4 regions of the Thauera sp. JM12B12 genome follow, and region 3 is predicted to be linked to each of the others. Evidence: predicted binding sites of a transcription regulator. Region 3 holds the regulator's gene; each other region holds the start of a gene.

Region 1 (4,250 bases), 510 kb from region 3:
ACGGTGCCGGTGGCGCTGTGGTGGGTGCTGGGCGAGCGCGATTCGCGCTGGTTGGGAGCGGGATTGGTGCTGCTGGCGGTGCTGGCGTACGCGAGCTTTACGACGTTTTCGCGGGGGCTGTATCTGGGCCTGACGGTGGGCGTCGTGGTGTTGCTGGCGGCGATGCTGCTCCGCGGCGCGTGGCGCGTTTCGGCAGCGGGGCTGGTGTCGTGGGTGGGCTTTGCAGCAGTGTTCGGGTGGCTGCTTGCCGGGGTGTTCCAGGCGGGGGGCTATCGGGGCATGGGGGCGATGCTGGGCCTGGCGCTGGCGGCGTTCGGAGTGGCGCCGGTGATGGCGCTGGCGTCCGCGCGTGCGCTGGGCGGGGCGGTGCTGGTGGCCCTGGTCGGCGCGGCCGTGAGTGTGGTGGCGATGGTGGCAGTGCCCAAGGGGGTGTATCTGGCGTATGGCTTCAATGCCGTGCTGCTGGGCGGGGCCTTGTTCGTGCACCTGCCGGCGACGCTCGAGCGCATGGCGGTGGCACTGGTGCTGGGGTTGCTCGGCTGGCTGACGGTTAATGCGGTGCTGGTGACGCACTACTGGGCGGAGTCGGGTGGGCTGTTGCCGGCGCTGTGGTGTGTGTTGTGGCTGTTGCTGCCGCTGGCAGGGGTGCGGTTGCAGCCTGCGCGCTGCTGGCGCCCGACGCCGCATGGCTGGGTGCTGGTGTCGATGTGCCTGGGCGCGGTGGCGGTGGGGGTGGTGAGTTTGAACACCTATTACGCTGCGACCCGGATGGGCAATGCCGCCGCCGATCTGGAGGGGCGTTTTGCGCATTGGTCCTACGCAGCTTCGCTGCCGCTGGCGCAGGATGCGCGGTGGCTGGGTGTGGGCGTGGGGCAGTTTGCCGAGGCGTACTTCTGGCATGCGCCGCAGGAGGTGTTCCCGGGCTCGCACACGCTGGGGCATGACGGCGCCAATCCGTACCTCAAGCTGGGCGCGCCGCGCCATGTGCTGGGGTTTGGCGAGCTGTACCGGGTGTCGCAGCGGGTGTCACCGAGCGTGGTGGCGCCCCTGCACCTGGCGCTGCGGGTGCGTGCGCCGGATGCCGACGCGCGCCTGACGGTGGAGGTGTGCCGCAAGCATCTGCTCTACGAGGCGGGCTGCACGACCGGTGGCATCAAGGTGGCGAAGGGCTCGGACTGGACGACGCAGCATCTGGTGCTGAGCCCCGCTCGCCTGGGCGGGTCGGGGCGGGGGCTGCCGCGGGTGACGGTGTTCTCGATTGCCAATGCCAGCCGGGCGCTGCTCGAGGTGGATGAGCTGAGCCTGGTCGATGCGCGCGGGCGCGAGCTGCTGGGCAACGGGGATTTTGCGCAGGGGGCGGGCCACTGGTTCTTCACCAGCGACCGCCATCACCTGCCCTGGCACGCCAAGAACCTGTGGCTGCACTTCTTCGTGGAGCAGGGCTGGGTCGGGCTGGTGGCGTTTTCGCTGCTGGGCGCAGCGGTGGTGTGGCGCCTGACGCTGGGGCGCGGTACTGGGCACCCGCTGGCGCCGCCGCTGCTCGGCGGGCTGACCGCATTCTTCATCGTCGGCGCCTTCGACAGCCTGGTCGACGCGCCGAGGTTGGCGATGCTGGCGTTTGTGCTGATGTTTGTGGGGCTGGGAATACGCGGCACACCCCGGGTGAATGGAGCCTGATCTCAATTCAGCTTCGAGCGGGGCAGGCTCACGCGTGCAAAGGTTCAGTGGGTAGTGTTCTGATCAGTGTGCAAAAGCCCGAACGGGCTTGCAGAGAAGGGTGGTCATGGTAAGAGGTTGATTGCGCAGATCGACCTTGACCCCTGAGGAGGGCAAACCATGACCACGAGCACGAGCAATACGATGTCGTTATCGGTGAACGAGTGGGTGTCGGGCGACCGTGAGCTGATGAAGTAAGCGCTTCAGGCTCAGCTCGCCCTGCGGCGCCGGCCAAGGCCAACGCCGGCGAGACCGATGCCGAGGAGCGCGAGCATGCCCGGTTCGGGTACGTCGATCACGACCGGGGGGGCGGACGATATTGCACCGACGGCGTCGATGTCCGCTCCGACCGTTGTCCCGGAGGTTGCACCCTCGCCCTTGACATCCGTCAGGCGGACGAAAGAGAAGAAATCGGACGTGCCGAAGCCGTAAGCGTCGATATCGATCCCGGAGGTGGAGCCACCAACGGCGCCGACGCTGAACCAGGTGCTTCCATCCTTGCTGATGTCGACCGTGGTGTCCTCGACGTCCGGGCCGATCTCGAAAATCCACAAATCGAGGGCGGATGAGCCGCTGCCGGTCAGCGAGTTGTTGGTGAAGCGCAGAACGAGTTGTCCGCCGGCCCCAAGGCTGACATAGGAGATGGCGCCTACCGATGTGAAATTCGGTGTGCCCAGCGCTTGGGTTGCGTCCTGGTAAGGCGCGGTGGGCACAGCGCCGCCGCCGAGGGCAGGGTCGTAAGAGACGACTGCGTCGGCAAAGGAGATGGCGCCACCTGGAAAGTCGACGCCGCCATAGGTAATGGCGAACGCTGATGCGCTTGTAAGCAGGCTGGCGGACAGAAGCAGCGGTTTCAGACCCTGGCGGACGAAATGTGCCTTCTTCATGACAGATCTCCAATGTGTGTGTGGTGCGGCACATAAGCAGGATCAGGGCAAGCTTCGTAAAATATTGATTTGATGGATCATATTGTTTTCGCGAAGCAATGATGGGTGAGAGGTGTAAGAAAAGCCGACGCATGCGCGTATGCCATGATCGAAGCTTCCTGTTGGGTGCAGGCAGGCTGTTGGAGCAGCAACCTGTGGGAGCGGGCTTGCCCGCGAATGTCGCAAGATCAGGCGCCGCTTTCGCGGCCAAGGCCGCTCCCACAGAGAGTTGCTCCCACGGGCGCTGGGCCCGAGGTCCTCGTGGGAGCGGGCTTGCCCGCGAATGTCGCAGGATCAGGCGCCACTATCGCGGCCAAGGCCGCTCCCACGGGGGAGTACGCTCGGCTGGCTTCAGTGCTGGCGGTCGAATTGGATGCGCTGGCGCTCGTCCAACGCCACCGGGTCGAACGCGTGCACCTTGGCGGTGGCAGCCAATGACGCCCCGAAGAGGGTGTGGCTGGGCGCCCTCATTGATCCGTTGGCCGGCCTGCTTCGGTTCGGGGCGCAGACGGGCCGGCTGCTGGAGTGTCGAAATTCTTTACATTGCGGGCCTCGGCATGCCCGGTCGGGTCAGGCGACACGAGTGCCAACTTGCCGCAAGCCGCGGATACCAAACGCTGTTTCGCCGCCGGTCAAGTCTTGAGAACGCTTCTTGCTTGGCAATCGGAAAAATGGGCAGTTTCGATTGCCGGTCTCGCCGCATTCGCGTGCTCGAGCAGAATTGGAGAAGTGCCTTGATGGAACAACGAACGCGGCATCGCTTGCGCCGGTTGATCGAACTGACCGTGCAGGCGGTCGAACGCGGCTTGATGCCGCTGCCCAAGGCGGCCGAGACGCTCGATGCCGCGGGTGCGCCTTTCGAGGTGGTGTGTCGGGTGTTGCTGCCCTTCAAGCATGGTGTGCCGGGCGGCACAGATGGAAAGCGCGCATCCGCTTGGGATGAGTTTGCACCGCGCTGAGGCCCCTCAGACCAGCACTTCGACCACGCCCGGGTGGCCGAGGAAGCCTTGCGGGCTTGCAGTGGCGCCATAGGCGCCCGATTGATGGATCGCCACCAGGTCGCCCGCTTGTGCCACAGGCAGGGCCATGCGGTCGGCGAGGAGGTCGAGCGGCGTGCACAGCGGGCCGACGACCGAGACCGTCTCCATCTCGCTGGCGTTCATGCGGTTGGCGATGGCGGCCGGATAGTTCTTGCGGATGACCTGGCCGAAGTTGCCCGAAGCCGACAGATGGTGGTGCAGGCCACCATCGGTGACCAGGTAGGTGTGGCCGCGCGAGACCTTCTTGTCCAGTACCTTGGCGACATACAAGCCCGCTTCGCCGACCAGGTAGCGTCCGAGTTCGATGACGATTTCCGCCTGCGGTAGCGCCGACTGTGCCTGCTCGACGATGGCGGCGAGGTTGGCGCCGATGGGGCCGAGCTCGAGCGGTTGCTCGCCCGGGAAGTAGGGAATGCCGAAGCCGCCGCCGAGGTTGAGGAACCTGACCGGCGAGGGCGCGTGCTCGGCCAGCAGGCAGGCGAGCGCGAAGCTCTTTTGCTGGGCCTCGACAATGGATTCGGGCTTGAGGTTCTGCGAGCCGGCGAAGAGGTGGAAGCCCTCGAAGGCC
Region 2 (4,250 bases), 950 kb from region 3:
CCCATCCCGGCGCGGCTGATCGTGCGCAACCTGTTCCGCATCACCCACCGCAGCGGCAGCGAGCTGCTGCGCGCCGGCTGCGAGTTCGCCGACATGCCGCGCGGCGCCGAGGACGCCATCCAGCGCTACATCCTCAAGGTCGAGCGCACGCGCAGCGCGCGCGAGCGCGGCCGCCTGTAACCCTAGCCCGCCTTTTGCACCGCCCGAACACCACCATGGCCGACGCCCAAACGCCGCCCCCGATCGACCTTGCCCGCGACGACGGGCTCGAAAAATTCATGCTGCGTGGCAAGCGCCAGATCGCCCAGCTGCTGCAGGATCTCATCGACAACCGCTGCCTGATCTCGGCCCACACCGGCGGCGGGCACGCGTTCATGACCGCGGTGCTGCGCCTGGACGAGGACCGCGACCGCGTCATCCTCGACGCCAGCCCCGACGCCGACTCCAATCGCCGCGCCCTCGCCGCCGATCGCCTGACCTGCGTCACCCACCTCGATCACATCCGGATTCAGTTCGTGCTCACCGGCCTCACCAGCGGCCAGGACGACGCCCACCCCGCCCTGTTCGCGCCGATGCCCGGCGAAATGCTGCGTCTGCAGCGACGCGAGTTCTTCCGCCTCAAGGTGCCGCTGGCGCACGAGCTGAGCTGCCTGCTGCGCGCCGAAGACCTCGGGCGCAAGCCGGTGCAGGTGAGCGTGCGCGTGATCGACATCGGCGCCGGCGGGATCGCGGTCATGATGGCGCCGGACGCCGCCGAGCTGGTGATCGGCGGCAAGCTGCCCGAGTGCAGGCTCACCCTGCCCGACGGCGAGCCGATCGAGCTGACGCTCGAGGTGCGCAACATCACCCGCCAGACCCAGCGCAACGGAACCGAGCTGCTGCGCGTGGGAATGCGCTTCGCGGCGCTGCCGCGCAATGCCGAAGCCCGCATCCAGCGCTACATCTTCAATACCGAGCGCGAGCGCAATGCAAAAGAGCGCGGCGGGCTTTGAGGCCCGCCGCGCTCTCGTTCTGGATGCCGGCCGGTGATCAGACCGGCATGTTCATGATGTCCTGGTAGGCGGTGACCAGCCGGTTGCGCACCTGCACCATCTGCTGGAAGGACAGGCTCGCCTTTTGCAGGTTGACCATCACGTCCTGAAGATTGACGTTGGGGTCGCCCGCCGAGAAATTCTGTGCCATCGCGCGCGCCTCGCCCTGCGCCGCGCTCACATCCTTGAGGGCGGTGTTGAGCACGTCGGCAAAATTCACGCCGCCCGCGGGCGCTTCGGCGGGAGAGGCGGCCTTGCCTTGTGCGGCCTGAGACACCGAGCGCAATTCGCTCAGCATCTGGTCGATTCCACGGGTGTCCATGCGTTAGCCCCCCGGCTTGAGGGTGTTGGGTGACGTCAGTTTAGCAGAGCAAGGCGCGTGCCATGCTTTGTCCCACAGCCGGGCGACTCCCTTCGTGGGAGCGGGCCCGCCCGCGAACATCGCTTCCCCGAGCGCCGCATTCGCGGGCAGGCCCGCTCCGACGACGACATCCTGAAGCCGCGCCTACCGAATACCGGCTCAGCAGTCATATCCCTCCTCGCGATACTGCTGCAGCTTGTAGCGCAGCGTACGCTCGGAAATCCCAAGCTTTTCAACGGTTTTCTTGCGCGAACCGGCGAACTCGCGCAGGGTGGCGAGGATGTGCTCGCGCTCGAGGTCCTTCATGTTCGCCGGTCGCTCCCCATTGCCTGGACCCGGGCTCGACGGGTTCGCTGCTGAGGCCGCAGGCCCAGGCCATGGCCGCGGCGGGGTCGCGGAATGTTCCGCATGCGGCGCGAAATGCCCTTGCGCAGGAGCAAAACCGGCAATTCTTGCCGGTTCGGCGGCAGCGCTTGCCGCCTCCGGGTTCCATTGCGGCAAGCACAGGCGGATGGTCTCCGCACTCAGCTCGTCGCCTTGGGTGAGGATCAGCACGCGGTGCATCGTGTTTTCCAGCTCGCGCACGTTCCCCGGCCAGCCATAGCGCGGCAGCAGCGCTTCCGCCGCGGGAGAAAGATGCACCCTGCGCTGCTGCCGGGCAGCATGGCGGGCAAGGAAGTGACGCGCCAGCGGCACGATGTCGCCCGGACGCTCGCGCAGCGCCGGGATGGCGATCGGAAAGACGTTGAGGCGGTAGTAGAGATCCTCGCGGAAATGCCCGGCAGCCACCTCCTTGAGCATGTCGCGGTTGCTGGTGGCGAGCACGCGGATATCGAGCGCGACCGGTTTCTTGCCGCCGACGCGCTCGACCTCGCGCTCCTGTAGCACCCGCAGGAGCTTGGCCTGCAGGCCGAGCGGCATCTCGGAAATCTCGTCGAGCAGGATGGTGCCGCCCTGGGCCTGCTCGAACTTGCCCGGCTGCGCCGCCTGCGCGCCGGTGAAGGCGCCCTTCTCGTAGCCGAAGAGCGTGGCCTCCAGCAGGTTCTCGGGGATGGCCGCGCAGTTGATCGCGACGAAGGGTCCCTTGGCACGTGGCGAGTGCTGGTGGATGTAGCGCGCGAACACTTCCTTGCCGGTGCCCGACTCGCCCGACAGCATCACCGTCGCATCCGACTCGGCCACGCGCGCGGCGAGCGCGAGCAGGTTGCGGGTGTGGGCGTCCTCGGCGATGGTGTCCTCGCCCGCGGGCTGCACCGCGGCGTAGCGGCGCACGCTCTCGAGCAGCACCTCGGGCTCGAAGGGCTTCATCAGGAAGTCGCAGGCGCCGCCGCGCATCGCCGCCACCGCCTTGTCGACGTCGCCATAGGCGGTCATCAGCAGCACCGGCAGCTGCGGCCGGCGTGCGCGCACCTCGTTGAGCACCTGCAGTCCGTCCATGGGCTGCATGCGCAGGTCGGTGACGACGAGGTTGAAGTGATCGCGCTCGAGCGCTTCGAGCGCCGCGGGGCCGCCATCGACGCCGGTGACGCGGTGGTGCGCCATCTCGAGCGTGAAGCACACGGCGTCGCGCAGCGCGGCATCGTCCTCGACGACGAGGATGTTGAGGGTCTCAATCATGGGTTCTCTTGTGCGCCGTTGGGCGCCGCCGCCAGCGGCACGACGAGGGTGAACTCCGCGCCCTGCCCGGGCGTGGAGCGCAGCGTGATGTCGCCGCCGTGGGCGCGGGCGACGCCGCGGGCGATCGCCAGGCCCAGCCCGGTGCCTTCGGCGCGGGTGGTGAAGAAGGGTTCGAAGAGGCGCTCCTGCAGCTCGGGGGCGATGCCGCGGCCGCTGTCGCGCACGCTGAAGCGGACCGCCGCGACGCCGAGGCCGCTGTGCGCCGGCGCCACCAGCGCCGCCTCGCAATGCAGCGTGCCACCCGCCTCGCAGGCCTGGATGCCGTTCTCCAGCAGGTTGGTCAGCGCGCCGCCGAGGGCCTTGCGGTCGCCGACGAGCTCGGCCGCACCACAGTCGCAGTCGGCGGTGAACGCCACCTGGCGCGCGCGCGCCACCGGCTCGAGCGTATGCGCCAGTTCGGCGAGCAGCTCGCACACCGCGAAGCGCTGACGCCCGGCACTGTCGCCGCGGGCGAACAGCAGCATGTCGCGGATCAGGCGCTCGAGGTAGCGCAGGCGTTCGAGCGCACGGTCGGCCACCATCGCGCGCTGCGCGGGATCGAGCTCGGGCTGGCGCAGGTTTCCGGTGTAGAGCAACGCGGCCGCAAGCGGCGTGCGCAGCTGGTGGGCGAGCCCGGCGACCATCTCGCCCATCGCGGCGAGGCGCTCGTTGCGCTCGGCGGTGAGGCGCATGCGGTGGGTATCGGTGACGTCGTGCACCAGCAGGATGCGTTCGGCGCCGGAATCCAGCTCCGACTCGGAGAGGGCGACGCGGCGCAGGTCGACCTCGGCGAGAGGGCCTTCGCCCTGCCCGCCCGGCTTGGCCGGCATCCCCTCCGGCGCCACCCCGGGAGCGGGCATCGGCGGCAGCGTGTACTCGCCTGGCGTGCCGCTCGCCTGCATGCGTGCGGCGAGTTCGGACCAGGCCTGCCCCGCAAGCCCCGCGCCGAAAAGACCTTCAGCGGCGCGGTTGGCCTGCACCACGGCGCCGGCGCGATCGACGACGAGCACACCTGCAGGCAACGCCCCCATCAGCACGGACAGACGCTCGGTGAGCTGGCCGACCTGAGCCTGGAGCGCGTTGTAGGCGGTGGAGAGCTCCTCCGAGGCGCGGCTGAACAACGCGAAAGCCTCGGCGAGCTGTGCGGCATCGAGCGGCGCCGCGCCGGGCGGAGTCGTGCCCTGCTCCACCGCCACGGACGA
Region 3 (4,250 bases):
TCGCGCAACGCCCGGGATTTCGGGACTGCCGCGCAGGGCGGGCAGACGGTCCGGGGCGAGTGGAGATCGCGTCGTGAAAACGCGCGCATTATAACCACACCCCGGACGTGGGGCTGCAACGCAGGCGTCAGGCTTCGGGGGTCTGGTGCTTCAGCGTCTCGTGGTTGTGGTCGGACTGCTTCTGCTTGTACTTCTGCACCTGGCGGTCGAGCTTGTCCGTCATCGCGTCGATGGCGGCATAGAGATCGGCGTCGTCGCTCTCGACGAAGAGGTCCTTGCCGCGCACGTGGAGGGTGACTTCGGCCTTCTGCTTGAGCTTCTCGACCGAGAGGATCACGGAGACGCTGGTGACGTTGTCGAAGTGACGAATGACGCGGTCGAGCTTGGTGGTCACGTAGTCGCGGATGGCGGGGGTGACTTCCACGTGGCGCCCGGTGATGTTGAGATTCATGGTAACTCCTGTTGTTGTCAGATGGATTTGCGCAGACTGACCGGCGGGATATTGAGGGACTCGCGGTATTTGGCGATCGTCCGCCGCGCGACCACGATACCCTGCTGGCCCAAAACTTCCGCAATCTTGGCGTCGGACAGCGGCTTCTTGCTGTCTTCGGCATCCACCAGCTGGCGGATCAGCGCCCGAATCGCCGTCGAGGATGCAGCTCCACCGGTGTCGGTGGCGACATGACTGCCGAAGAAATACTTGAGTTCGAACACGCCACGCGGGGTCGCCATGTACTTCTGCGTGGTGACGCGCGAGACGGTGGATTCATGCAGCTCGAGCTGGTCCGCGATCTCCCGGAGGGTGAGTGGCCGCATCGCCACGTCCCCATGATCGAAGAACTGCCGTTGCTGGTCAACGATGGCCTGGGATACGCGCAGGATGGTGTCGAAACGCTGCTGCACGTTCTTGATCAGCCAGCGTGCCTCCTGCAGCTGGCCGCCGAGTCCGCCGCCCTGGCCGCGGTTCTGCTGCAGCAGGCTGGCGTACAGGCGGTTGATGCGCAGGCGCGGCATGGCGTCGTGGTTGAGCGTGACCGTCCACCGCCCGCGCAGCTTGCGCACGACGACGTCGGGCAGCACGTAGCGCGTCTCGGTGTTCGAGTAGCGCGAGCCGGGGTGGGGGTCGAGGCTGCAGATCAGCGCCTGCGCGGCACGCAGGGCGTCGTCGTCGCAGCCGGTGAGCTTCTTGATGCGGGCGAAGTTGCGGTCGGCGAGAAGCTCGAGGTGCCGCGTGGCGATGTCGAGGGCGAGCGCGCGGATCGGCGAGTCGGGCAGCGTGCGCAGCTGCAGCGCCAGGCATTCCTGCGGGCTGCGGGCGCCGATGCCGGCGGGCTCGAGGTTGTGCACGTGGTGGAGGGCGATGGTGAGCTCGTCGAGATCGACCTCGGACTCGGGCGGCAGCAGTTGGAGCAGGTCCTCGAGCGGCTGGTGCAGGTAGCCGTCGTCATCGAGTGCCTCGATCAGGAAGCGCACCAGGGCGCGGTCGCGGTCGCTGAGCGGCGACAGCGCCACCTGCTGGTCGAGGTGTTCGCGCAGGGATGTGCTCGCGGCCTGCAGATCCTGGTAGTCGACATCGTCGTCGTCGCTCTCGCTGCGGCTGGATGCGCCGGTGCCGACGTTGGACCAGTCGATGCCTTCGTCCTCGCTGCTGCCCTCGCCGCCCTCGCGCGACGCGCTGTCGGCCGGGGGCGATTCGGCGGCGCTCTCGCTGCTCGACTCGCGTTCGGACGAGGGTGTGGGGGGCGGGCTCGGAGCGAAGTCCGCGCCGTCGCCGTCCTCGCGTTCGAGCATCGGGTTCTCGAGCAGGATGCGCTCGATCTCCTGGTTGAGCTCGATCGTCGACAGCTGCAGCAGCTTGATCGACTGCTGCAGCTGCGGGGTCAGCGTGAGGTGCTGGGAGAGCTTGAGCTGGAGACTGGGCTTCATCGCGTCGGTCCGCTGCGTGCGCTCACAGGCGGAAGTGCTCGCCGAGATAGACCTGGCGCACGCGCTCGTTGTCGATGATCTCGGTGGGCTGGCCGCTGGCGAGCACGCGGCCTTCGCTGATGATGTAGGCGCGATCGCAGATGCCGAGCGTCTCGCGCACGTTGTGGTCGGTGATCAGCACGCCGATGCCGCGCTCCTTGAGGAAGCGGATGATCTTCTGGATGTCGATCACCGCGATCGGATCCACGCCGGCGAAGGGCTCGTCGAGCAGGATCAGGCGCGGGTCGGTGGCCAGCGCGCGCGCGATCTCGCAGCGCCGGCGTTCACCGCCGGAGAGCGAGATCGCGGTGTTGTTGCGCAGGTGGTGGATGCCGAGTTCGTGCAGCAGTTCGTCGAGGCGCTCGCCCACCTGGCGCTTCTCCAGGTTCTGCAGCTCGAGCACGGCCTGGATGTTCTCGGCCACCGTCAGCTTGCGGAACACGCTCATTTCCTGCGGCAGGTAGGACAGGCCGAGTCGCGCGCGAGCGTGGATCGGCAGGTGGGTGAGGTCCTTGCCGTCGAGGGTGATCTGGCCGCCGTCGGCGCGCACCAGGCCGACGATCATGTAGAAGCAGGTGGTCTTGCCGGCACCGTTGGGACCGAGCAGGCCGACCACCTCGCCGGAGCCGACCTCGAAGCCGACGTCGTGCACGACGGTGCGCGCCTTGTAGCGCTTTTGCAGGCCGGCGACCTTAAGCAGACTCATCGTAGGGCTCTTTCAGCAGCTTGCGGATCAGGTCGGGCGCGAAGCCGCGGGTTTGCAGGAAGCGCGCCTGGCGAGCCCATTCGCGGGCGTCGGCGGGCGGTTCGGTGAAGCGGCTGCGCAACACGGTGCGGGCACGCTCCGCTTCCGATTCTACGCACTCGCCAGCGAGCGCCGCGTCGATCAGGTCACGCTCGATGCCGCGCCGGGCGAGCTCGCTGCGCAGCCGGCTGGTGCCGAAGCGCGCCGCCTTGCCGCGCACGAAGGCCTCGGCATAGCGGCTGTCGGACTGCAGGCCGAGTTCGCCCATGCGTTCGATGACCGCCTCTATCTCGTCGGCGTCGCCATGGGCGGCGAGCTTCCTCGCCAGCTCGGCCCGCGAGTGGTCACGCCGGGCGAGGTGGCGGAGGGCGCGTTCGCGCAGGCTGGGCTCGCCCATGCTCGACGCGCGGCAGTCAGGCCTCGGCCGGCGCCGGCGCAGCCGGCGTGGCCGGGGGCATTTCGGGCAGGCCGACGGCAACGCGGACCTTGTTCTCGATCTCGCGCGCCAGTGCCGGATTGTTGCGCAGGAACTCGCGCGAGTTGTCCTTGCCCTGGCCGATCTTGTCGCCCTGGTAGGCGTACCAGGCTCCGGACTTGTCGACGATCTTGTGCTCGACGCCGAGGTCGATGATCTCGCCCTCGCGCGAGATGCCCTCGCCGTAGAGGATGTCGAAGTGCGCCTCCTTGAACGGCGGCGACACCTTGTTCTTGACCACCTTGACGCGGGTCTCGGAGCCGACCACCTCGTCGCCCTTCTTGATCGTGCCGGTGCGGCGGATGTCCATGCGCACCGAGGCGTAGAACTTGAGCGCGTTGCCGCCGGTGGTCGTCTCGGGGCTGCCGAACATCACGCCGATCTTCATGCGGATCTGGTTGATGAAGATGACCAGCGTGTTGGTGCGCTTGATGTTCGCGGTGAGCTTGCGCAGTGCCTGCGACATCAGGCGCGCCTGCAGGCCGGGGAGCTGGTCGCCCATCTCGCCTTCGATTTCGGCCTTGGGCGTGAGCGCGGCGACCGAGTCGACCACCACGATGTCCACCCCGCCCGAGCGCACCAGCATGTCGGCGATCTCGAGCGCCTGTTCGCCGGTGTCGGGCTGCGAGATCAGCAGGTCCTCGATGTCCACCCCGAGCTTTTCGGCGTAGCCGACGTCGAGCGCGTGCTCGGCGTCGATGAAGGCCGCGGTGCCGCCCATCTTCTGCATCTCGGCGATGACCTGCAGGGTGAGCGTGGTCTTGCCGGAGGATTCCGGGCCGTAGATCTCGACCACGCGACCGCGCGGCAGGCCGCCGAGGCCGAGCGCGATGTCGAGCCCGAGCGAGCCGGTGGAGACGGTCTGGATGTCGCGCTCGACGTTGCCGTCGCCCATGCGCATGATCGAACCCTTGCCGAACTGCTTTTCGATCTGCGAGAGCGCAGCGGCGAGGGCCTTGGCCTTGTTGTCGTCCATGGAAATGCGTCCTGTAAGTTGAGCCGATTATGGCACAAAGATTGCAGGCGTGCGGGCCTGCCTCGTGCATGGCGCCAGTCTAAGGCCTG
Region 4 (4,250 bases), 830 kb from region 3:
GTGGACGACCTCTGGTGCGACCCGCTCGAGCTGCGCGACGACTCGGCGCTCGGTGTCGCCGGCCTGGTGGCGGCGGTGCGCGCCGGCACGGTGACGGTGGCCAATGCGCTCGGCAGCGGCATCCTCGAGACCGGCGCGCTGCTCGGCTACCTGCCCCGGCTGTGCGAGCAGCTGCTCGGCAGCAAGCTGCGCATGCCCTCGGTGGCGACCTGGTGGTGTGGCGAGCCCGCAGCCTGCGCCTACGCGCTCAAGCACCTGCGCGAGCTGGTGGTGAAGCCCGCCTACCCGACCCTCAATGCCGGGCCGGTGTTCTGCCGCGACCTGCCGGCGGCCGAGCTCGAGGCGCTGGCGGCGCGGATCGCGGCGCGTCCCTTCGACTTCGTCGCGCAGGAGATGGTGAACATCTCGCAGGCGCCGGTGCTGGCGATGGACGGCGAGGCCCCCGGCGAACGCGTGGCGGACGACCGTCGCGCGCGCGCGCTGGTGGCGCGCAACATCGGCCTGCGCGTGTTCGCCGCGGCCAGCCCCGAGGGCTTTCGCGTGCTGCGCGGCGGGCTCACCCGGGTGGCGTCCGAGTCCGACATGCGCATCGTGTCGATGCAGCACGGCGGCGCCAGCAAGGACGCCTGGGTGCTCGCCTCGCCCGCGCGCCCGCGCCCGGCGCCGCGCATCGTCCCCGGACAGATCGCCCCGCCCGCGCACGGCGCGCGCGACCTCAGCCTGTCGAGCCGGGTGGCGGAGAACTTCTTCTGGCTCGGCCGCTACAGCGAGCGCGCCGACGCCGCCGCGCGCCTCGGCCGTGAGACGCTGATCCGCCTGAGCGCGCCGGTCGACGCGGGCGTGCGCGCGGGGGGCGGGGCGCGCGAGGGTTCCGCCGAGGACGGCGGAGACGACGAGCTCGCCACCGTGCTGATCGCACTGTGCCGGCAACGCGGCATGATTCCCGCTGCGCCCGGCGAGGCTGCCGCGACGACCGCGGAGCCCCGGCAGGAGGCCGCCGCCTCAGTTGCTGCCGGGCACGAGGGAGCGCGTGCGCGGCCGGCGGCGAACGTCGAGCGCGTCCCCGCCTCCGCGCAGCGGGCGACGCCGACCGCGGTGCTCGCGCAGGCGCTGTTCGACCCCGCGCTCGCGGGCAGCGTGGTCGCCAACCTGCGCCAGGTGCTGCGCCTGGCGGCGCTGCTGCGCGACCGCCTGTCGCCGGACAGCTGGCGGATCTACAACCGGCTGTCGGAGTTCGCCGCCGCGCCCGCGGCAGCGCCCGGGCCGGGCGACGCGCTGCAGCGCCTGGACGAGTCGCTGCTGTCCCTGGTCACGCTGTCGGGCTTCGTCATCGAGAGCATGCCGCGCGACGCCGGCTGGCGCTTCCTGTCGATCGGGCGGCGCATCGAGCGCCTTCAGTTCCTCGCCGCCGCGCTGTCGGCGCTGCTGCTCGCACCCTGCGCGGGCGGGCTCAAGGCCCTGCTCGGGGTCGCCGATGCCGAGCTGCGCTATCGCAGCCGCCACGCGCGCGGGCTGGCGCCGCAGCCGGTGGCGGAGCTGGTGATGCTCGACGGCGACAACCCGCGCGCGCTGCGCTACCAGCTCGACTCGCTCGCCGAGCACGTCGCCCTGCTGCCAGACGGCGCGGCGCTGGCCGAGCCCTTGCGCGCGCGGCTGGCGGCCCTCGATGCGCTGTCGCTGTGCGACTGCTTCGTGCGCGAACTCGCGCACGGACGCTCCGCCGCCGGCGCCAGCCACGCCACGGCCTGCGAGCCCTTGCGCCAGGTACTGGCGGACATCTGGGCGAGCGGCAACCAGCTCGCCGATGCGCTCGCGCAGCGCTACTTCACCCACCTCGACGCCCGCAGCCGGGCGACGGTGTCGCTGTAGGGCGGCGGCGATGGCACGCTACGACATCCTCCACGACACCACCTACCGCTACGACAGCGCGGTGATGCTGTCGCAGCAGATCGCCCACCTGCGTCCGCGCGAGCGCGCCGGCCAGCACACCTGCTGGCACCGGCTCGAGATCGACCCGGCGCCGGCCGACCGCAGCGAACGCAGCGATTTCTTCGGCAACCCGGTGACCGCCTTCGCGCTGCACGCCCCGCACACGCGGCTTGCGGTGCGCGCGTGCAGCCGCATCCGCGTCGACGCGGCGGCCTGGCCCGAGCCGGCGTCGAGCCCGCCCTGGGAGGCAGCGCGCGACCGCCTGCGCGACGGCCTCTCCGGCCACGCGCCGCTGCAGGCCGACGCGCGTGACGCCGGGCAGTACCGCTTTGCCTCGCCCTTCGTGCCGCTCGGCGACGAGGCGGCGGGCTACGCCGACTACGCACTGCAATGCTTCACCCCCGGGCGGCCGGTGCTCGAGGCCCTGCTGGCGCTGTCGGCCCGGATCCACGCCGACTTCCGCTTCGACCCGACGGCGACCAGCGTCGCCACCCCGGTGGCCGAGGTCTTCGCCGCACGGCATGGGGTGTGCCAGGACTTCTCCCACCTGATGATCGCCTGCCTGCGCGCGCTTGGCCTCGCGGCACGCTACGTCTCCGGCTACCTGCTCACCGAGCCGCCGCCCGGCCAGCCGCGGCTGATCGGCGCCGACGCATCGCACGCCTGGGTGTCGCTGTGGTGCCCCGGCGTGGGTTGGGTCGACGTCGATCCGACCAACGACCTGCAGCCCGGCACCGGCCACATCACCCTGGCCTGGGGGCGGGACTATGGCGACGTGTGTCCGTTGCGCGGCGTGATCCTCGGCGGTGGTGGCCATGCGGCCGAGGTCGCCGTCACCGTCATGCCGGTGGAGGCGGGCGAGACCGAGGACGAGCGCGCACCAGATTGATGCGTGGCATTCCATCGTGGTGCGCACCAAGGCGGTGCACGGCGCGACGACCCTTCGCGGCGCACGGTTTTGCGTGTCCCGCAGGCTTGGCACGCTTTCTGCTGGAGCCTGGTGGACGGGAGTCCAACCATGAGCGCAGACCACAACATGACCGCCGCAAAGCCCTACGACGAAATGCATGCCGCCGACGGCACGGTGCGTGCGCACTACCAGCCCTATGCCGACTGGCTCGCGCACACCCCGCGCGAGAACATCGCGCGCAAGCGCAAGGAGGCCGACCTCGCGTTCCACCGCGTCGGCATCACCTTCAACGTCTATGGCGCGGACGGCGGCAAGGAACGCCTGATCCCCTTCGACCTGCTGCCGCGCATCATCCCGGGCGATGAATGGCGCGCGCTCGAGACCGGCTTGCGCCAGCGCGTGCGCGCGCTCAACGCCTTCCTCGCCGACATCTACCACGGGCAGGAGATCCTGCGCGCGGGCCGCATCCCCGCCGACCAGGTCCTCGACAACGCCCAGTTCCGCGCCGAGATGCGCGGCGTCGAGGTGCCCGGCGGGCTGTACGCGATGATCGCCGGCATCGATCTGGTGCGCGCGGCGGGCGCAGACGGCAAGGGCGAGTACTACGTGCTCGAGGACAACCTGCGCGTGCCCTCGGGGGTGAGCTACCTGCTCGAGAACCGCAAGATGATGATGCGGCTCTTCCCCGACCTGTTCTCGCGCTACGACGTGCAGCCGGTCGAGCACTACCCCGACCTGCTGCTCGAAACCCTGCGCGCGGTGGCGCCGGCCGGCGTGCTCGATCCCACCGCCGTGCTGCTGACGCCGGGCGCCTTCAACAGCGCCTACTTCGAGCACAGCTTCCTCGCCCAGCAGATGGGGGTGGAGCTGGTCGAGGGCCAGGATCTCTTCGTCAAGGACGACACGGTGTACATGCGCACCACCCAAGGGCCGAAGCGGGTCGATGTGATCTACCGCCGGCTGGACGACGACTTCCTCGACCCCGAGGTCTTCCGCCCCGACTCGATGCTCGGCGTGCCCGGCCTGATGTCCGCCTACCGCGCCGGCCGGGTGACGCTGGCCAACGCGGTCGGTACCGGCGTGGCCGACGACAAGTCGATCTATCCCTACGTGCCGGAGATGGTGCGCTTCTACCTCGGCGAGGAGCCCATCCTCAACAACGTGCCCACCTACATGCTGCGCGAGCCCGACGACCTCGCCTACACGCTCGCCCACCTGCCCGAGCTGGTGGTCAAGGAGGTCCATGGCGCCGGCGGTTACGGCATGCTGGTGGGGCCGGCGGCGACGAAGGCCGAGATCGAGGAGTTCCGCCAGCGCATCCTCGCCGCGCCCGAGAAGTACATCGCCCAGCCCACCCTGTCGCTGTCGACCTGCCCGACCTTCGTCGATGCCGGCATCGCGCCGCGCCACA

What was found. Region 3 encodes sigma-54, which starts transcription at its own class of promoters, with help from an activator protein. Its sites were predicted from a motif close to TGGCACGCTTNCTGCTNA; they were not measured.
Region 1: a site for sigma-54 is predicted at 2,637-2,654, ahead of AAG895_RS05165 (PEP-CTERM sorting domain-containing protein). Genes of this name have one in related genera too.
Region 2: a site for sigma-54 is predicted at 1,399-1,416, ahead of fliE (flagellar hook-basal body complex protein FliE). Genes of this name have one in related genera too.
Region 4: a site for sigma-54 is predicted at 2,906-2,923, ahead of AAG895_RS18105 (circularly permuted type 2 ATP-grasp protein). Genes of this name have one in related genera too.

Annotation. Positions count from the first base shown of each region.
Region 1 covers NZ_CP154859.1:1,160,122-1,164,371, forward strand. The annotation lists gene AAG895_RS05160 (hypothetical protein) at 1-1,677, shown strand, start outside; gene AAG895_RS05165 (PEP-CTERM sorting domain-containing protein) at 1,926-2,603, opposite strand; gene AAG895_RS05170 (hypothetical protein) at 3,377-3,601, shown strand; gene AAG895_RS05175 (pyridoxal-dependent decarboxylase, exosortase A system-associated) at 3,608-4,250, opposite strand, start outside.
Region 2 covers NZ_CP154859.1:1,591,785-1,596,034, reverse strand. The annotation lists gene AAG895_RS07155 (flagellar brake protein) at 1-180, shown strand, start outside; gene AAG895_RS07150 (flagellar brake protein) at 216-992, shown strand; gene fliE (flagellar hook-basal body complex protein FliE) at 1,030-1,353, opposite strand; gene AAG895_RS07140 (sigma-54 dependent transcriptional regulator) at 1,552-3,009, opposite strand; gene AAG895_RS07135 (ATP-binding protein) at 3,006-4,244, opposite strand.
Region 3 covers NZ_CP154859.1:645,829-650,078, forward strand. The annotation lists gene raiA (ribosome-associated translation inhibitor RaiA) at 128-451, opposite strand; gene AAG895_RS02840 (RNA polymerase factor sigma-54) at 469-1,926, opposite strand; gene lptB (LPS export ABC transporter ATP-binding protein) at 1,949-2,671, opposite strand; gene recX (recombination regulator RecX) at 2,658-3,107, opposite strand; gene recA (recombinase RecA) at 3,124-4,161, opposite strand.
Region 4 covers NZ_CP154859.1:3,990,889-3,995,138, reverse strand. The annotation lists gene AAG895_RS18115 (circularly permuted type 2 ATP-grasp protein) at 1-1,869, shown strand, start outside; gene AAG895_RS18110 (transglutaminase family protein) at 1,880-2,818, shown strand; gene AAG895_RS18105 (circularly permuted type 2 ATP-grasp protein) at 2,966-4,250, shown strand, end outside.